DNA from 3 places in the Clostridium sp. HMP27 genome. Region 3 is predicted to be linked to each of the others. Evidence: riboswitches for the same ligand, from Rfam matches in the RefSeq annotation. Region 3 holds a riboswitch; each other region holds the start of a gene.
What was found. A riboswitch is a leader RNA that binds a small molecule or an ion and turns the genes downstream of it on or off. The one in region 3 is predicted to bind lysine.
Positions count from the first base shown of each region.

Region 1 (7,270 bases), on a different contig from region 3:
TTTGTAGTACATAAATTTTTAAAACATTATATATTACAATTACTACAAAGGAAAAAAGCACAAGTCTTAATATATATCCTAAATTACCTGACATCTGATGACCCCCTCTCATATTAAATCAACTATTATATATATTATTGTATATTTTTTCAAATATATCAACAATAATTTTAAAAAGTTATTATACTTAACTATATGCTGCTATACTTTAAATATTAATAGTAAAATCTTTAGTATAAAGTTAGTGAATTTGGAAAAGATATAGATGTGATAAAATTACTTATAAAGGAGATGTAATTATGAGGGGATTAGATGTTATTGCACTTATATTAGTAGTAATAGGAGCTATAAATTGGGGATTAATAGGTTTCTTTGACTTTAATCTAGTTTCAGCATTATTCGGGAGTATGACCACATTCAGTAGAGTAATTTACTCTCTTGTTGGCATAGCAGGATTATATGCAATATCTTTCTTTGGAAGAAATAATGAAAGAGAACCTAGATAAAGCAAAAGTGCATTTTCAAATTTTGAAAATGCACTTTTAAATTTATTACATTTCTTATACTGCTCTTTTCTTGAACGCTTTTTCTACTTCTTTATTTTCAATCGGCTTTCCAAGTATATAAACCGTAAGTATAGTTGCTACTAAACCTAATGGAAGTACTACAACTATTGGAAGTCCAAACCCTGCTGGAATATATCCAAAAACTATTGTTATTACTCCAATTGATAAAGAATACCACATTTGTGTTCTAACATGATCAAGATGATCACAAGCTGAACCCATAGAAGATAATATTGTTGTATCAGATATTGGTGAACAATGATCTCCAAATATAGCTCCTGTTAAAACTGCACTGGTACTCAATATGATATATTGAGCGTCCCCTGGTGCAATACCATTTGCTAATGGTATTGTAAGTGGCATAAGTATTCCCATGGTTCCATAAGAAGTTCCAGTTGCAAAAGATATTATAGATCCCATTATAAATATTATAGTTGGAAGTAAGAACTTTGGTAATGTGTCTGATAATATAGCAACTAGGAATTTAGCTGTTCCAAGTTCCTTTATAACTCCACTTAAAGACCATGCAAGTAAAAGTATTACTCCTGTTATAACTAATGATTTCATTCCTTCTACCCAAGTATCAATAGCTTCGCCTAATGTAAATATCTTCTTTGATATCCCCATTGCCATAGCAACGATACTTGCAAGCACTCCTGCTTGGAATAAAACAATGCTGGCATCAGATGCACTAAATGTTTCTCTTATAGCTGCAAAAGATGCTGGTGCTGAAGCTACTATAGCTTTTACAGCCTCATCTTCTCCACCCATTATTGTATTGTATCCATCTAAATAAAACCCTCCAAAGGCTCCTATTAAAAGTACGCCTATAGGAATTATGGCATTCCAAATACTTAATTTAATTCCTTCTCTTGGCTCAAGTCCTGTAGCTTCTGAAGATACCATAGGTTTTGCTGTATCTGATAATAATTTACCTTCATATCTTGCTCTTCTTTCCGCTTTAAGCATTGGTCCAAATTCTCTTAAAGTAACTGCTGTTACTACTATAAATATTAGTATTAATATATTATAAAATCTATATGGAATTGTTTCTAAAAATACTCCATATGCATTTACACTTTGTCCTATTTGAGAATATCCATCCTTTATTAAACTTACTTCATATCCTATCCATGTAGATATTAAAGCAATACCTGCAATTGGTGCTGCTGTAGCATCTACTATAAATGAAAGTTTTTCTCTTGAAATTTTCATTTTATCTGTAACTGGTCTCATTATAGGTCCAACTATAAGTGAATTTGCATAGTCATCAAAAAACACAAATATACCTAAAAGCCAAGTTATAATCTGTGCACTTACTGGGGTCTTTGCTTTTTTGGCAAGAGATTCTGCTACTGCTTTTGCTCCACCCATTTTTGAAACTATTGCTATAAGTCCACCTATAGACATACATTGTAAAATTATTCCTGCATTCCACGGATCTGCTAAGGAATCCCTAACTTTGTTTATAAGATCTAGAAATCCATAAAATATTGCATATCCTATACTATGTCCTGAAAGCTTTATTAAGAATGTTCCTGAAAGAACTCCAAGTGTTAAGGAAAGTACTACGTTTTTAGTAACAAAGGCAAGTATAATTGCAACTAATGGTGGTAATATTGTAAGTATTCCAAATTTATCCGCATTAATTTGTGCTGGATCTGGTTCAGCTGCAAATACTGTAGTAGTTAATACGAATAGAAATAAAAGGGTAAGTGTTGAAATTAAAGTTTTCTTTTTCATAATCTTTCTCCTCCTCATTTTTTATTAATTAAACCTCAGATTTAATTAATAGGTGAATACTCTGGGAGGAGAGTCCATCATAACAAAAAAGCCCTTGAAACTTTTCACTCAAGGACATCGATACACTTAAATACTAAAAGTGCATGCTCTTTGAATGATAGCTCTCCACAAATTACTTTGTGACAGTTTTACTCATATTATGAATAAAACCAGCTATATAGCCTTAAAGCTTTAGCTATACGCTTCGGCAATATTTCCTTTCACTATGTTTCCCATTGCTTATATCCACACAGATACTCTTAAATATCGCACCTCTATCGTCCGTCATATATTCACTTTTATTAAATTATAGCATTCACCTTATTATTATGCAATACTAATTGAGTATTTCAGCTTAGTAAATATATCCTTATATACTACTCTTTTAGAAATTGATTTGTATTTCTACATATTATATACTTAATAATATGCCCAAAAAATGGAGGAGGAATTATTTTATGGATTCGAAAGTTGAAATTAAAAACTATAACAAAAAACTCCTATATAGACTTAATAACATATTTATAAACTTTAAAACTGATAGGGATTTTTCATTATTTCTTATTGTTGGTATATTGACTGGAATTGCTAGTGGCATAAATTCTACAGTATTTAATAACTTTTTAAGCGATTCATATAATTTATCAGCTTCAGCTAGAGGTATAGTAGAATTCCCACGAGAACTTCCTGGAGCACTCATTGTAGTAGTTTTAGGAGTACTATCCTTTCTTGGAGACGTAAGGATGTCCATAGTAGGCATGGTCTTTGCATCATTAGGAATGGTAGGATTAGGTATACTTTCTCCTACTTTTGGAACAATGCTTATATGGATGATGATATTAAGTTTAGGAACTCATATTTTTCTACCTTTATCTGCAGGTATTGGAATGAATCTTTCTGAAAAAGAAAGCTATGGCACTAGACTTGGCAGATATAGTGCCTATAATTTATTTGCTACAATTATAGGATATGCAATAGTATGGTTTGGCTTTAAATATCTTGGACTTACTTATAAAATTGCATTTATAATTGCCGCTTTTTTTTATATTTTTGCAGCTATATTTTTAGGACTTATGACTTCTAAAAAGCCTGCAGTTAAAAAGGTGAAATTTGTGTTTAGAAGAAAATATACTTTATACTATATCCTTAGCTTTGTAAATGGGGCAAGAAAACAGATCTTTTTGACCTTTGCCCCTTGGGTGCTTATTCAGGTATACCACCTTGATCCACCCACTTTCGCAATACTCGGATTAATAATTTCAATGGTTAGTATTCTTACTAGAACAATTGTGGGAAATGCAATTGATATAAAAGGTGAACGCTTTGTTCTCTCTTTAGAGGCAGTAGTTCTTATAGTAATATGCCTTGGCTATTCCTTTGCTGCTGATGTAGCTCCAACAGGAATTGCAGTTGTTGTTATTGCAGCCTGCTATGTAATTGATAACTCTCTAAGTGTTGTAGAAATGGCCAGGTCAACTTATATAAAGAAGATAGCTGTTGATCCTGATGATGTAACCCCTACCTTATCTGCGGGAACAAGTTTTGATCACGTTATAGCTATGACCATTCCCTTTCTAGGAGGATTGTTATGGACAGCTATGGGATATAAATATGTTTTCATCGTTGCAGCTTTTATTTCACTTATTAATTTATTCTTATCTTTGAAAATAAAAATAATATAATTACTTTTGAGTGCTTGTGATCTATTTATAACCTCTTAAAATTTTCCTCCTTATTTCCATAGGTTGGTACAGTTTTTTGACTAATGCATAAAATAATATTGTAGTTAATTTATTTAGGAGGAAACCATTTTGTACGATATGGATTCTAAGAAAAAACCTGCATTAGATAATCCTGCACTTCAAAGATGTTTAGAAATTATAAAGGAATCTGTACAAGGAGAGAAAAATGATGAGTTATTTTACAATTATCTTATAAGTACAGCTCCCACAGATGAGGAAAAGATGATAATTACAAGTATACGAAATGATGAAATTAAACATAATAAAATGTTTAGGGCAATTTACAAATACTTTACTAATAAGGATATAACAGCTTCTGAAGATAAAACCTTTCAAAGACCTGCATCCTATATAGATGGTATTAGAGTTGCTTTATTTGGAGAATTAAGTGCCGTAGAAAGATATAGAGATATTAAAAAATGTCTTCCACTTGGAACCTTTAGAGATATGCTATTTGAAATAATTACTGATGAAATAAAACATGCCATAAAATATAATTATATTTTTACGTTAAATAAAGAATGTGTTTGCGAGCCTACAGCTGTGTCTCCTGCTGTTGAAACACAACCTGCACCACAAACAAAGACTCAAACTAAAACTAAACCTGCAGAAACTGCCCCTGTCGCCGAAGCTCCTACGCAGGAAGCCCAAAATGACACCATGGGTAAGGCCGGAAAGATTATTACTCCTATAGATATGGGAGTATCACCTGAAACTACAGAAGTTCAGCCTGTAGATTTAAAAGGTGCAAAAGGGTAGAATTTAAAAAGAATCGCTAATCCCGATCACTAATTAACTTTAATAGTTTAACAATAGCAATCCGGGATTAGCGATTAATTAACTTCTCAATATTATCATGCATGAAAGTTTATTAAACGACATTATTACAGCTATTTTATTATTTCCATTTTAGTTCCTCTTTTTAATGTATTTTCATAATCTATGAAATCATAAACATCTTCTATAAAGAGTTCGCTAAATCCTTTAAGTTGATCAAGAGTTAGCTCTTCTATAGCCCTATTTTCTTTTTCACAGTAAAGAACTATTTCACCTATTACTTTATGAGCATCTCTAAATGCCATTCCCTTACCTACTAAGTAATCTGCTGCTTCTGTAGCATTTAAGAACCCAGCTTTAACAGCCTTTACGGTATTTTCTTTCTTAACTTTTAAACTTCCAAGCATTCCATCCATTACTTTTACGCACGCAAGTACAGTATCTAATGCATCAAAAAATCCTTCTTTATCTTCTTGCATATCTTTATTATAAGCAAGAGGAATTCCTTTCATTGTAGTTAAAATTCTAACTAAGCTTCCGTATACTCTTCCAGTTTTACCTCTTATAAGTTCTGCTGCATCAGGATTTTTCTTTTGAGGCATGATAGAACTTCCTGTGGAAAATTCATCACTAATTTGTATAAAGTTAAATTCTTTACTGCTCCAAAGTATAAGTTCTTCACTTAATCTACTTAAATGCATCATTATTATAGAAAAAGCACCGGTAAGTTCTACTACAAAATCCCTGTCACTTACTCCATCCATAAAGTTATCAACTGGTTTACTAAATCCTAATTCCTTTGCAGTAAATTCTCTATCTGTGCTATAAGTTGTTCCTGCTAATGCACAGCATCCAAGTGGGCTTTCGTTCATTATTTCTATTGCATTTTCTATTCTTTTCTTATCCCTTGAAAGCATTTGGTAATATGTCATTATGTGATATTTAAATGTTACTACTTGTGCTCTTTGAAGATGAGTATATCCAGGCATTATAACTTCATTTTCCTGACCCACTCTTAAAATAGTTTGTTGAAGAGATTCTATATACTTTATTACTTCCTTACTCTTTTTTATGCTATAAAGTCTTAAATCTACCGCTACCTGGTCATTTCTACTTCTTGCTGTATGAAGCTTTTTCCCAAATTCTCCTATGCGCTTTGTTAAATTCATTTCTACAAAGCTATGTATATCTTCATAGTCGCCTTCTATTATAAGCTTACCTTCTTCAATATCTACAAGTATTGAATTAAGCCCCTCTATAATTTTATCTCTTTCTTCTTCTGTCAATATATCACACTTAGCAAGCATTTTTACATGTGCTATACTTCCTGTTATATCCTCTTTATATAATCTTTTATCAAAACTTAGTGAGCTATTAAAGTCCTCCATAAGTTTACTTTCTTCCGTTTCAAATCTTCCGCCCCAAAGCTTCATATTTTTACTCCCTTCATCTTTTACAGTAATTTTTATAGAATAAAGGAAGCTTGCAATGCAAACTTCCTAATTTTATACATACTAATACATTTCAGTCTCTAGTAGCTAAAAGCATTCTTACCATTCCCTAGCAATTAGTGACTAATGACTATTATCAACGCTTATTACTTGTTACTGTTCTTAAGTGCTTTTATTCTATATGGTAATCCAAATAATCTTATAAATCCACCTGCATCTTTGTGGCTGTATAAATCGCTAGCCCCAAAGGAAGATATATTCATATCATATAATGCATAAGGAGAAGTTACTCCAGCATTTGTTACATTACCCTTGTAAAGTTTTAATTTTACATCTCCTGTAACATGTTCCTGAGTAGTATCTACAAAAGCATCTAAAGATTCTTTTAATGTAGTAAACCATAATCCATTATAAACAAGTTCTGCATACTTTTGAGAAACTAATTGCTTATAGTGATATGTTTCTTTATCTAAAGTAAGTCTTTCAAGTTCCTTATGTGCCTTGTAAAGTATAGTTCCAGCAGGAGTTTCGTATATACCTCTTGATTTCATTCCTACAAGTCTATTTTCTAAAATATCTACTACTCCTACTCCGTTTTCTCCACCAATCTTGTTTAACATAGTCACAATTTCTACAGGAGATACAGTTTCTCCATTTACTTTCACAGGTATACCTTTTTCAAAAGATATTTCAACATAAGTAGGTTCATCTTTTGCCTTTTCAGCTGGAGTAATCATATCATACATTTCTGACTTATGTTCATTTGCTGGGTCTTCTAAATCTCCACCTTCATGACTTGTATGCCATATATTTTTATCTACAGAATATATTTTTGCCTTAGTTACAGGTACTTCTACATTATGAGCTGTAGCATAATCTATAGCATCTTCTCTAGATGCTATATCCCATATTCTCCAAGGTGCTATAATTTCTATGGATGGATCGAAGGATG
Region 1 is NZ_JMFY01000020.1:9,481-16,750, reverse strand. It holds gene DP68_RS11545 (hypothetical protein) at 1-94, opposite strand, end outside; gene DP68_RS11540 (DUF378 domain-containing protein) at 300-506, shown strand; gene DP68_RS11535 (Na+/H+ antiporter NhaC family protein) at 561-2,309, opposite strand; lysine riboswitch at 2,460-2,634, opposite strand; gene DP68_RS11530 (MFS transporter) at 2,807-4,030, shown strand; gene DP68_RS18965 (ferritin-like domain-containing protein) at 4,169-4,849, shown strand; gene argH (argininosuccinate lyase) at 4,981-6,300, opposite strand; gene DP68_RS11515 (argininosuccinate synthase) at 6,465-7,270, opposite strand, start outside.
Region 1: linked by a shared signal. The riboswitch ahead of DP68_RS11535 (Na+/H+ antiporter NhaC family protein) and the one ahead of DP68_RS12985 (FAD-dependent oxidoreductase) in region 3 are both predicted to bind lysine.

Region 2 (7,270 bases), on a different contig from region 3:
GTCATGAATTTTCTTGCATTTAGTTATACATTGTAAGCCTTCATGTAAAAGATCATAGAACTTAGCCTCATCCTTTTGAATTTCAGCTTTATATTTATCTAAATAATCTTTATTCAAAAGATCGGCCATCTTAATATTCTCACCTTCAAAGGATTTTCTATTTACTTCATTAGAAGTTACAATAGCTACATTTAAATCTGGAATAAAGATGTGTTCTATTCTATTTGGATTTATTACATCATGGAATATTTCTACAAAAAATCCGCGATTTAGAGCTTCATCTTTTAAGAAGTTTAAAACCTCTGTTTTGCCAGTGCCGGGGTCGCCATTAAGCACATAGACATTTTTAAAAGGAGCTACAAGTTCATCAATAAAGGTTATTATTCCATTAGGAGTAAGTGCTGTACAGAATAGATGTCGTTCTTTTCCTATAGCAAGAACATTATCCTTGAAAATCTTATCCCTTAGTGTTTTCTTTAAATCATTCAATTTTACTTTATCTAGCGCTTCAAGATTATAGTTTCTCCAGTCTTCATGAACTGCAGCAGCAGCTTTAAAATAGTTAAAGCCCCTTTTATAGGAGCGACTATTATCAGCATAAATTGGATATAATTCTTCTTTTATAGATGACAATCCCTTTTCATCTAAGCATACTCCTAGATTAAATGTTTCATCTACAGCACCAGGATATACAGGATCTTGCATATGAGGAGCAGTACCATCAATCAAGGCTACATTTAGGCCCTTAATAAGTATTGCGTCTAAGGATTCGTTGTCAGAAGAACAGTGAAAGTATTCTACATCATATCCTCTATTTTGAAATATATTACCTATTTTTTTCATTGCAGATGACTTGCCAGTTCCGGGACCACCTTTAAAATATATTACTCTTCTAGCTTCCTTAGTAGGAATTATATAATTAAAGAAGAAATATGGACCTAAAGGTGTATTGCTTCCAGGAAATAAGTGTCTTTCTCTTCCGGTCATAATTTCACACTCCATAAAAAAAATTATACAATATAATATGCAAAATTTAGTTCTATGTGATTGTGGAGCATAATATTTAAAAAGGTATTAACAAAAATAAAAAATCCATAATCGCTAAAATATAATATGTATTATAAGTTAACGATTATGGATTAATGGCTAGTTATTAGCAAAATCCCTATCTATTGTAATTATAGCATTATAGTGAGGGTGGATATTCTTTATATCCTTATTTAAACTGGATTTAATTTCTTCTATAAATTGATCAGTGAGTTTTTGTGTATAACATACAACTATATCAAATATAAGATTCTTAGTATCACCTTCGCCAACCATTCTAAAATCATGAAGTGATTTAATCATAGAATATTTAGTTATTATGCTTTCAACTTCACTTTTAGCATAATTTACTTCCTCATCATTAGTATTTATGGGATCCATATGAACAACAAGTACCACATTTAGCTTTTCAGAAATTTCCTTTTCAGCTCTATCGATAACGTCATGAATTTTAACTATTGATATATCCTGTGGCACTTCGGCATGAACTGTAGCTATAAATTTATTAGGTCCATAGTTATGGATTATTAAATCATGAGTGCCTGTTATGTATTCATAACTCAATAAGCTGCTTGTTATTTTCTCAACTAAATCAGAATCTGGTGCAGTACCTAAAAGAGGATCTAAGGTATCTTTTATTAGTGAATATCCTGAATAAAGTATAAATAATGATACAAGCATTCCTATATAGCCATCTATAGGAAAAGCAATCCATTTAGATAATAGTAATGACAATGCTACACAGCTTGAGGTAAAAACATCTCCCAATGCATCCATAGAGGAAGCTTGAAGAGCTGAGGAATTTATAGTTTTACCGATATATTTATTAAATCTGCTAAGCCATACTTTTGTAAATACAGATAAAACAATAAGGATAAATGGGATGATTTCAAATTTTACAGGAGTAGGATTAATAATTCTTGAATAGGAAGACTTTACAAATTCAAATCCTACTAAGAGAACCATAAAGGATACTATAAGTCCAGATAAGTACTCTATTCTCCCATGACCAAAGGGATGCTCTTCATCTGCAGGTTTAGAAGCCAGCTTAAATCCAAGCATAGTTATTATAGAAGAAGTGGTATCTGAAAGATTGTTAAAGGCATCTGCGGTAACTGATATACTTCCAGATACAATTCCAACTGCAAGTTTTACTCCAAAAAGTATAGCATTAACTACTATTCCAATAATGCTTCCTAAAAATCCATAGGAGTTTCTAACTTTTTCATTTTCAATATTTTCAGAGTCTTTTATAAAACGCTTAACTAATAATTGAGAAACCATTCTAAACACCTCGTAACTTTAATTAAATACAATTATAGATTATACCACTAACAATTACCAATTAACAATTACCAATTAACTATTATCTATTATTTGAAAGAAGAACATAATTATGTTATGCTAAATTTATTAAATTTTCAATTAAAGTGAAAGAAAGGTTGATTGTGGATGGAGAATAAAGTTACATTAGCTAAGGATTTGATAGACTTTATATATAAAAGCCCAACGGCATTTCATGCTGTAGAAACTGTGAAGAGCATTCTAGATGAAAATGGATTTAATGAACTTAAAGAAACAGAGCAGTGGAATTTAAAAGCTGAAGAAAAGTATTATGTAATAAAAAATAATTCAGCAATAACAGCATTTGTTGTAGGAAGAGAAAGTATTGTAGAAAATGGATTTAGAATAGTAGGAGCACATACAGATTCTCCAACCTTCAGAGTTAAACCTCATGCTGAAATGACATCAGAGGGGAATTATTTAAAGTTAAATACGGAGGTTTATGGGGGACCAATCTTAAATACTTGGATGGATAGACCATTGTCTATAGCAGGAAGAGTTATTTTAAAATCCAATAATCCTTTGAAACCAAATTGTAAATTGGTAAATATAAAAAAGCCAATACTTATAATTCCTAACATAGCTATACATATGAACAGAGAGGTAAATAAGGGATTTGAAATAAATGCCCAAAAGCATACATTACCTTTGGTTGGAATGATTAATGATAAGCTTTCGAAGGAAGATTTCTTGCTAAACATTATAGCAAAGGAATTGAATATAGATAAAAGTGGGATACTAGATTTTGATTTGTTTTTATATGAATATGAAAAGGGCTGTATAATGGGAGTAAATGATGAGTTTATATCCAGTGGAAGATTAGATGATTTGGCTATGGTGCATGCAGCTCTAGAAGCCCTTATAAATTCAAAGCCATCGATCGCAACAAATGTTTTAGTGTGCTTTGATAATGAGGAAATAGGAAGTACTACAAAACAAGGAGCAGATTCTATATTCTTATCAAGTATTTTAGAAAGAATAGTAGAAAAGGAGCAAAGTGGGAAGGAAGCATATTTTAGAACTTTGGCAAACTCCTTCATAATATCTTCAGATTTAGCTCATGCGGTACACCCTAACTGGGAAGAAAAAACAGACCCTACTAATAGACCTATAATAAATAAGGGACCTGTAATTAAAATAAATGCTAACTTCAGTTATACTACAGATGCTTATAGTTCAGCTGTTTATGAAGGGATATGTAAAGAACAAAGTGTTCCTGTTCAAAAATTTGTAAATAGGTCTGACTCAAGAGGAGGTTCAACTATAGGACCTATATCTTGGTCTCATGTGAATATTCCATCTGTAGATATAGGGACTCCAATACTTGCAATGCATTCTATAAGAGAGCTTGGCGGAGTAGATGATCATTACTATATATGTAAAAGCTTTGAAGGATTTTATTCTATATAACATATAGAGATTATGGATTATATTATAAAGCAGCATGCATCAATTCATTTGAGATAGTTCTGAAGTTTATGTTGATTTTAAAACTCTAATGTGATAAACTAAAAAGAAAAAATAAATATACCTGGGGTAGAGGTGCTGTAATTAATAGTATTTATTCTTAGCGGCCGCGCGATGAGGAATAAAGAAAGGAATTATAGCCGAAGAAGAATAATGTAGGAAGTTATCTTCTGGCTTTGTATAAAATATATGCAAAGTTGTCACTATAATGGTGGAGAGCTACAGAGGTTACATACAATAGAAGCTAAAAAGCAGCTATAGGTATAACCTTAGCTGCTTGTTTTTTTGTAAGATTTATTTGATTTTAAGAAATAACTCAAACACAATAAAAGTTTAGGGGGCAACATTATGAATTTATTTGGAAGCATGGAAATAAGAGAAAATACACTTTATATAGGTGGAATAAGCACTGTTGAGCTTGCCGAAAAATACGGAACTCCTTTGTATGTTTTTGATGAGGGGCTTATGAGAAACACATGCAAAGATTATTACAAGTATTTTAAAGTAAATGAGTCAAACAATAGGGTTGCATATGCGGGAAAGGCATTTTTGACTTTAGCTATGTGTAAGTTAATTGAAGAAGAAGGTCTTTGTTTAGATGTAGTATCTGGCGGAGAGCTATACACTGCTATGAAGGCAAACTTTCCAGCAGATAAAATTTATTTTCATGGAAACAATAAGACTCTAGAAGAAGTAGAAATGGGAATAGATTATGGAGTTTCAAGATTTGTAGTAGATAATTTTTATGAACTAGAACAAATAAATAAAATTGCAACAAGAAAAAATAAAGTTCAAAAGGTACTATTAAGAATAACTCCAGGGATAGAAGCGCATACTCACGATTATATAAAAACCGGTCAGATAGACTCTAAATTTGGATTTACTTTATCAAATGAAGATGCCTTAAAAGGAGTTAACATGGCGTTAGATCTCCCTGGTATTGAACTTGCAGGGTTACACTGCCACATTGGTTCTCAGATTTTTGACTTATCACCATATGAAGATGAAGTAGAAATAATGATGGGATTTATAAAAACTATAAAAGATGAATTTAACTATGAAATTGAAGAGCTAGACCTAGGTGGTGGGTTTGGAATTTATTATACAGAAGAAGATGAACCAAGAAGTACTAAGGAATACTGTGAAACTATAATAAATAAAGCAGATGAAGCTCATAAGAGATTAGGGATAAAGCTTCCAATGCTTACTATAGAACCTGGAAGATCTATAGTGGGAAATGCAGGGATAACTCTTTACACTATAGGATCTACAAAAAATATTCAAGGAGTAAGGAAATATATATCAGTAGATGGAGGAATGGGAGATAATATAAGACCTGCGTTATATAATGCTAAATATGAGTGTGTTGTTGCAAATAGAATGGAAAATGAAAAAAATGACTTTGTAACTATAGCGGGTAAGTGTTGTGAGTCTGGAGATATACTTATAAATGATACAAATATAGCAGACTCTGAAAGTGGAGATGTTTTAGCAATGTTTACAACTGGTGCATATGGATATTCCATGAGCAGTAACTATAATAAGATACCTAAAGCAGCTGTTGTATTTGTAAAAGATGGAGAAGCAAGACTTGTGTGTAAAAGACAAAGCTATGAGGACTTAATTGGAAATGAAATGTTTTAAATATTAGTTTTAGTATTTAAAAAATTGAAGTGTAAGGAGAAATTTCTCCTTACACTTTTTTACTGTAAGAATAAGTCGCTGTCGGCAGCTAATTCTTGAGAGGTGTTGTCAAATTCCCAGGTGGCTATATTATTTGCCACAATTGGGTCTCGTACATTGTCCGGCAATTTTGTATAATCAGTTTTAGAATATGATTTAACTATCTTTTGTGGAGCTTCTAAATAGTCCCTGTCCATTGCGAGATATCCACTATTCTTTTCTGTCATGGAAATCCCTCCTTATAAATTAGTTTGGAGAATTTAAATAGAGGAAAATATATTATCCTCAAGATTAGTATTCCACAGCTATTAAAAAAAATTACTTTTATTTTAAGTATATGTTTTAATTTTGGAGGTATATTAAATTGGTATATTCATAATATGTTCATAAAGTATAAAAAAAGTTAAATAAATAAATATTTTAATTAAGAAGGATAAAATGATGCTTTATAGAATAATAATAATAGGGTAATAATTATTATTAATAGGGAGGATTATAAAATGACTAAGTTAAATGAAATTTATAAATGTGGAATTTGTGGGAATATAGTTGAAGTGGTACATGAATCAGTAGGTACTTTAGTATGCTGCGGTAAAGAAATGATACATCTTAAGGAAAATACAGTAGATGCTGCAAAGGAAAAACATGTTCCTGTAATAGAAAAGATCGAAGGTGGCGTTTTAGTAAAGATAGGAGAAGTTGAGCATCCTATGCTAGAAGAACATCATATAGAATGGATAGAAGTTCTAACAGTTGATAAAGTTTATAGAAAGTATTTAAAAGTAGGCGAAAAGCCAGAAGCTATCTTTAAAGTTGATGAAGAAATAATTGCAGCTAGGGAATATTGCAATTTGCATGGTTTATGGAAAAAATAGTTTATTGATGATTAATAAAAATAATTAAGGTATATAATAATCCCTATATAACAAAATAATTGTTATATAGGGATTTTAGTTTTATAATAGTATATTAAGGAATAACATATAAATGTAACATATTATCGTAAATGAGAAGATTATAAAATGGAGGAATTTACAATGGAGCAGACAGAACAAAAGAAAGTTATATTTAGTGGAATACAGCCTTCTGGTGAATTAACTTTAGGAAATTACCTAGGAGCGTTAAAAAACTGGGTAAAGCTTCAAGACCAATATGATTGTTACTATTGCATAGTTGATATGCATGCTATAACAGTAAAACAAGAACCAAAGGATTTAAGAAGAAGAACTTTAGAAGTTTTATCTATATACATTGCAGCGGGGATAGATCCAGAAAAGAATACTTTATTCATACAATCCCATGTACCAGCTCATGCAGAAGCAGCATGGCTTTTAAACTGTAATACCTATATGGGTGAATTATCAAGAATGACACAATTTAAAGATAAGTCTCAAAGATATGGAAATAATATTTCTGCAGGTCTTTTTAATTATCCAGTGCTTATGGTAGCAGATATACTTTTATATCAAGCAGATTTAGTGCCGGTGGGAGTGGACCAAAAGCAGCACTTAGAGTTAACTCGTGATGTTGCGGAAAGATTTAATAATACATACAGTGAAACTTTTAAAATACCAGAACCATATATACCTGAGGCAGGAGCTAAGATTATGGATCTTCAAGAGCCAACTAAAAAGATGTCTAAGTCCTCTGATAATCCTAATTCATATATACTTATAATGGACCCACCAGAAGTAATAAGAAAAAAGGTATCTAGAGCAGTAACTGACAG
Region 2 is NZ_JMFY01000012.1:73,038-80,307, forward strand. It holds gene DP68_RS05725 (PRK06851 family protein) at 1-987, opposite strand, end outside; gene DP68_RS05730 (cation diffusion facilitator family transporter) at 1,147-2,331, opposite strand; gene DP68_RS05735 (M18 family aminopeptidase) at 2,500-3,801, shown strand; lysine riboswitch at 3,921-4,088, shown strand; gene lysA (diaminopimelate decarboxylase) at 4,207-5,502, shown strand; gene DP68_RS05745 (hypothetical protein) at 5,562-5,768, opposite strand; gene DP68_RS05750 (desulfoferrodoxin) at 6,042-6,416, shown strand; gene trpS (tryptophan--tRNA ligase) at 6,579-7,270, shown strand, end outside.
Region 2: linked by a shared signal. The riboswitch ahead of lysA (diaminopimelate decarboxylase) and the one ahead of DP68_RS12985 (FAD-dependent oxidoreductase) in region 3 are both predicted to bind lysine.

Region 3 (7,270 bases):
TTATGCTTATAGCTTGAGAAAAAGTCTGCGCTAAAGAACCTACCAGTGGAAGACCAGCAAAACCTGAACCATCAAGACCAATGATTGCACCGACAAATGCTTGTATTAACACCACAGGAAACTTTGAAAGTGGTGCTTTCTGAGCAAGATATGATCCTATATCTGTTAAAAGACCTGTAGCATTAGGTCCTAAAACTTCCTTTGCCATTCCTTCACTTCCAAGAAAGAAGAAAGCCCCTATTACCACTACTGGAGCAAATATTTTTATTCCAAATGTAAAACCATCTCTTATGTAATCAGTAACTTTTTCAAAGGAATCTGAGAATTTATGTTCAATTACAGCAACCACTGACATTATAATAACTGCAGTACCACCAATAAGCGCAGTAGAGTCCCCTCCACGAAGCTCGTACTTAAACATTAAATATGCATCTAGTAAGAAAGCTAATGGAGTAGCAAATGCCACAAAAGTTGTACCAAAAGAAGCATCTAAAGTTTTATTTGTAGTAACTTCAAGAGTAGCAGCTATTTCTGGACAGTTTTTTAAGTCTCTTCTCATCATAAAAAATGCAGTTAATGTTGTTACTATACTCATGGTTATCCAAAGAGGTATACTTGCACTAATTACTGAACTGGCATTTTTAAGGCCTGCTGCCTTTGCAGTTATAGAAGGTGCTCCTTGAATAAAATAGTCCCCAGATAATGCAATGCCATGGCCAAATAAATTCATGGCAGAAGCGGCCCAAACTGCAGGAAGTCCAACCTTTAGAGCAGCTGGAAGCATTATCGCACCAACCAGCGCCACAGCAGGTGAAGGCCATATAATTAAAGAAACAACTGTCATTACAACACCTAAACTCCAAAAGGCAACATTTTTATTTATCATGAGTTTTTTTATAGGACTCATCATAAGTTCATCTGCCCCTATATCGCGAAGAGCCCTAGACATTGCAACAACGAGAGATATAATAGTGATTATGCTCCAAAATTCTTTTCCCGAAGCTATAAGAGAATTAAATATAACTTGTACAGCCTTAACGATGCTTCCAGAAGAAACATATCCTATTATAAATAGCCCTATTATGCAAGGAAGTACTGTATCTTTCTTAAAACCCATGGTTATGATGATTACCAAAACCATAGCAATATAAATATAATGAAGTAGCCCCAATGAAATCATAATTAATTATTCCTCCGATTTATGATTATTTGCACGATTTATTAGCATAACTTAGCAGCAAATATATTTTTAACGCCGCATTCTTCAACTCTTTTAGCTATTTCAGCGGAATCTGTTATATATATACCAAGTTCTTTCATTCTTTCAAAGTACACTGATCCTGAGAATGTATATTTCTTTGACATTCCTTCAGGTGTAGACATTTTTTCTTTAACATAGGAAATAGCATTCCCAGTAGCAAGACAATCAGGTAGTTCAAGCAATTCCATTCCTAAGGAATGTCTTACACTATTAAGGCCTGCAAGAGTTCCGGTTACAATTGCTTCAGTATGTCCAACTAAAAGACCTGCTTTTTCACCAGCGCAGAATAAATTTTCTGCTCCTTCAACCTTTAGATAATTATCTCTTGGAGCCATTGCAAAGTATCTCATAGAGTTGCCTTTTCCACCAGTATAAGGATCTTCATATCTGGCATCTTCAAAACCAGGTATCTTTCTTAATGTTTCAAGATCATAATATGGTGTCATAAGCTTTGCATGACCAGTATCTAAAAGTATTATGTTGTCTTTAAATTGAGGAAGGGCATATTGCTGACAAGCCTTAACATCAAGGTGATCTTCAATAAGCTCCTTAGGAAGAGGGATAACTGCTACGCCTTCTTCATTAAGGGTCTTTTGAATTTCTTCTGAAAGTGATTCTTTATAAAGTTTACAAGAACCGCTCATAGCTCCGATGGATCCATCAGCTTTTTTACCCATAGATTCTTTTATATTAGCAAGCCCTGTGATACTTACTCTTCCACCAAAGCTTGGACAACGTAATATACACATTGCACATCCATTACCATACTTTGAGCAGTTATTCATTGGTCCTGCTGTACCAGTTGTATCGATAAATACATCGGCTTCAAATACATTACCATTTCCATCTTGAACATCTAATATGCGTTCATGAGCAATGTGAAGCTTAGTTATTCTTGCTTTAAATACTACCTTTATACCTAGGTTTATCATATGTCTTAAAACTTCCCCATGAGTTTTGGCAATATCATAAAGATTTGCATGTTTGTGACCAGGGAATTCTATATTAGTATGCCTTGAGCATTTATCACATATTTCAAATAAATCGCCACCGCCCATAGCTATAATTTCTTCTGTAGCAGTATATCTACCATTGTTTCTCATAATACCGCCAACAAGTCCTGTGCCAAGAAGCATATCTGTTCTTTCTAAAACTGTTACCTCTGCACCTGCTTTTCTTGCACTAATGGCTGCTGCACAACCAGCCCATCCGCCTCCAACTACAACAATTTTTTTCATAATTTCCTCCTTAAATAATGCTAAAAATAAAAAAGGCAATTGGATAACCAACCGCCTTGTTCGACAAAAAAACAATATACACTCACAAAACGATAGCTCTCCACCAAATAGGTGACAGTCCACGTACTGTTAATACGTAAACCAGGTATGAATTTAAGAGAAAATTCACCCTTCGGGGCCATCCCCTTTCAATAAGAATCAACGATATCTCTTATACCTCATCTTATTTACTCTTGTCAGGCCCACCTCTATCTACTCGTATTAAATTGTGATAATTATAACATGGGGTGGATAAACATGCAATATATTTTTGGAGTTAGACCCCTGGTTAAAATTGGAATTGATAAGTAGCTAGAAAGATAAGTGGTGCTATCAGCCTTGGAAATAGTAAAGAAATTTCGATAAAATATGAATAGGGTGTTAATTTAATGTTACATGTTTGTTATTTTGATGTTTAAAAATGCGACAAAAAGTGATAAAATACTTATGGTCTATTATTTTATATAGTACAGGGAAGGGAGAAATAATCATGAATTTCAACAAAGGAAAGAAAGATAAACTATTTTCAATGCTTTTAGACAGTTCTGCCAACTTAAAAGAGGGAGGACAATATTTTGTTGATTTTAAGATAAAGGAAGAAAGGCATTTGGATGAATTTCAAAAGCAAATGAAAGACTATGAACATAAGGGTGATAACATAGTTGATGAAATAATAAAGGAGTTAAACAATAGCTTTATTACTCCAATTGAGCGTGAAGATGCTTTGGAACTTGCAGTTCACATGGATAAAGTTCTTGATGGTCTTGAGCATTGTGCAGCTCGCTTTTATATGTTTAACATATATCAAATACACGATTATATGATTGAATTTAGTGAGCTATTAAACAAATGCATAATTGAAATACATAACGCTGTAGAATTGCTTTCACACAAAAAGCTTACAGAAATTAGACAACATTCAGTTAAAATAAAAGAATTTGAACACAAATGTGATATTCTTGAAAGAAAGGCAATAAAAGAGCTTTTCGAAAAAGAAAAGGATGCAATTAAACTCATTCAATATAAGGAGATATATGAACTTCTTGAAAATACTGCGGATGAATGCAAAAAGGTTAGTAAAGCCCTTGAGACAGTAGTAATGAAGAATGCGTAAGGAGAAATAAGATGAGTACAGCATATATTATAATCGGTTTAACCGTTGTTCTTGCATTAGCTTTTGACTTTATTAATGGTTTTCATGATACTGCAAATGCAATTGCAACAGCTGTATCCACAAAGGCATTAAGTCCAAGACGTGCAATTATAATGGCATCATTAATGAATTTTATAGGAGCTATAGCTTTCACTGGAGTTGCAAAAACCATTGCAAAGGATATAGTAAACTTGGACTCTATAGCAAACGGATCGGTAGTTATACTTGCGGCACTTGTTTCTGCCATAGCTTGGAATCTTATTACATGGTATTTTGGAATACCAAGTAGTTCATCCCACGCACTTATAGGCTCAATTGCAGGTGCAGCTATAGCAGCAGCAGGGGTAAGCTCTATAAACTTTAAAGGATTTACATCAATAATTAAGTCGCTTTTAGTATCACCAATACTTGCTTTCTTAGTAGGTTACATTGTGTTTACTATTTTTAAGAACGTATTTAAAAACCTAAATCTTTCTAGAACTAATATAGGATTTAGAAGGGTTCAGGCCATTACAGCAGCAATTCAGGCTTTTGCTCATGGTACAAATGATGCTCAAAAATCTATGGGAATAATAACAATGGCACTTGTAAGCAACAATTTGATAAAATCTGGAGATATTCCACTTTGGGTACAGTTAGCCTGTGCCACAGCAATGGCACTGGGTACTTCCGTTGGAGGGTGGAGAATAATTAAAACCGTTGGAACACAAATTATGAAAATAAAACCTGTTAACGGTGTAGCAGCAGATTTGTCATCAGCTTTAGTAATATTTGGAGCATCTAAAATTGGTCTTCCAGTTAGTACAACCCATGTTATATCATCTTCCATAATGGGAGTAGGTACATCCTACAGAGTAAGAGCAGTAAAATGGGATACAGGAAAAAGAATGATAATAACCTGGTTTATTACACTTCCAATATCAGCGGCATTAGCTGCAGTTATATATATGATAATGAGTATGTTTTTATAGTGCCACCCACATGGCAAGTGGCAAGTGGAAGTAGGAAAGCATCTGCAATACTGCAGGTGCTTATTTTAGTTAGGTACACTAATTTTCTTCAATATGGTCATGTCCCCAAATACAAAGTGATTGCATAACAGGCATAAGGGATAGGCCCTTTTCTGACAAACTATATTCCACCTTTGGAGGAACTTGAGGATATTCCTTGCGAATAATTAATCCATCTGCCTCTAATTCCTTTAACTGATTGCTTAACATTTTATGTGTAATATTACCCAAAGCTTTTTTTAATTGGCCATATCTCAAAACATTTGATTTCCATAACCAAAATAAAATATGCATTTTCCACTTGCCATCGATTAATGACATGGCGTATGAAAATGGCTTAATATCTACAATATTATTACTATTATTATTAATCATTTAATACTCTCCTTTTAGATAGTATCTACCCCAAAAGTGCATACTTTCTTTTTGTTTTGCTTGATTATACAATAGGGACATAAAAAATACAACATGGAGAGGTAATGATATGAAAAACTTATTTGAATATACAACTATTAAAAATATGAAATTAAAAAATAGATTTTTTAAAGCAGCTGTATGGGAAGAACTTGCTACAGAAGATGGACATATGACAGAAGAATTATTTAAAGTTTATGAGGAAATTGCTAAGGGTGGAGTAGGTACAATATTTACGGGATATGCCTATGTTGAAAAGAATGAACAGCCCAATCCACGCATGATGGGCATTTATGATGATAGTTTTATTCCTGAATATAAAAAACTCACAAATATGGCTCATAGCTACCAAGCTAATATTATTATGCAAATTGTATATGGAGGTTCAATGACTCATCTAGTACCACCAAGTCCTGTTATTTGGGGACCTTCTGCTATTAAAAATGAACTAACTGGGATTGTACCAGTAGAGATGAGTAAAGAGGATATTGCCTATTTGATTAAGTCTTATGGAAAGGCAGCGGCAAGAGTTAAGCAGGCAGGTTTTGATGGTGTAGAGCTTCATGCAGCACATGGGTATTTGCTTAGTCAATTTTTATGTCCGCATTACAATACTCGTACAGATGAATATGGTGGAAGTATTGAAAATCGTGCTAGAATCATTCTTGAAATCTATGATGAAATTAGAAAGACAGTAGGAGATGATTTTCCCGTATTTATAAAAATTAATTCTGAGGACTTTATAGAGGATGGATTGACTAATGAAGAAAGCATTATTGTATCTAAGATGCTTGAAGAGGCAGGAATTGGTGGAATTGAGGTTAGCGGGGGTAATGAATCAGCACCAGGTGTTCTTGAAAACAACTTAGGACCAGCAAGGATAAAAGTAGTGCTTTCAAAAGACAGGGAGTCTTATTTTAGAGAACATGCAATGCGACTTACACAAGCCGTGTCTATTCCAATTATTCTCACTGGTGGAAACAGACATATGGAAGTCATGGATGAGATTCTAGGAAGCACTAGTATAGCTTACTTTGCTTTAGGTCGCCCACTAATTAGTGAACCTGATTTGATAAATATATGGGTAAAGGGCGATTACAAAGTGCCTAAATGTGTATCATGCAATCAATGTTATAAACTTTATGGTAAAAGATGTGTTTTAAATCAGAAAAAATAATTAAGATGAGGTGTTAATGTTATGGAAATAATAAATATTAGAAGAAGTACTAGAACATACAAGGAAATAAAAGTAGAAAACGAAAAGATAAGAAAACTTTTAAGAGCAGCTATGCAAGCGCCTTCTGCGTTCAATCAACAAGCATGGGAATTTATAGTTGTTGAAAATAAGGAGACATTAAAAAAGCTTTCAGGGATGAGTGAGTATTCAAAATCTATTGAAAAGTCACCTGTAACAATTATTGTCTTAGGTAACAAAGATAAGATGACAGTACCAGAATGCTGGCAGCAAGATTTGGGAGCAGCCACCGAAAATCTTTTGCTTGAAGCAGTGGAACTTGATTTAGGTGGAGTATGGATGGCGGTTGCACCATTTGAAGATAGGATGAATTATATTAGAGAAATATTTAATCTACCAGAAAACATTATTCCGTACTCAGTTATTCCAGTGGGATATCCAGAGGAAGAAAATAAATTTATAGATAGATATGATGATAACAAAGTTCATTATGAAACATGGTAAACTTAATAAATGGTCTTATGAAGATTTAATCTTGAGATATAGATTCTTCATACAGATATAAAACTTCTTTTAAGAAGATATATTAAGGTAATTAAAAAGAATTAGTTATTATACAATCACTCATATTGGGACAGTTTTCAACTTTCAGCATAAAATGCATGAATAGTTGTTAGCTGTCCCTTTTAGATTCCCAGTCATTGTCAACCACACATAAAACTGCTAAAATGGTTTTAAAATAAGTGGATGAGGTATAATTATTTCTAGTGATTATGACAATAAATGAATTATTGTATGTACAAGCTAAAAGGGGCATTAGCAAGAAAAGAGTTAGAAATAAATTTAAGACAAGAAGGTGAAGTTTTGAACAATTTATACACGCAGACAGAAGATGAAATTATTTATGATAAAAAGGGAAGTATATATGAATTCCGTAAAGGAATTAGTCAGGGTATACCT
Region 3 is NZ_JMFY01000026.1:34,041-41,310, forward strand. It holds gene DP68_RS12980 (hypothetical protein) at 1-1,180, opposite strand, end outside; gene DP68_RS12985 (FAD-dependent oxidoreductase) at 1,222-2,499, opposite strand; lysine riboswitch at 2,585-2,758, opposite strand; gene DP68_RS12990 (DUF47 domain-containing protein) at 3,029-3,652, shown strand; gene DP68_RS12995 (inorganic phosphate transporter) at 3,664-4,662, shown strand; gene DP68_RS13000 (helix-turn-helix domain-containing protein) at 4,741-5,076, opposite strand; gene DP68_RS13005 (NADH:flavin oxidoreductase) at 5,186-6,292, shown strand; gene DP68_RS13010 (nitroreductase family protein) at 6,314-6,814, shown strand; gene DP68_RS13015 (AzlC family ABC transporter permease) at 7,094-7,270, shown strand, end outside.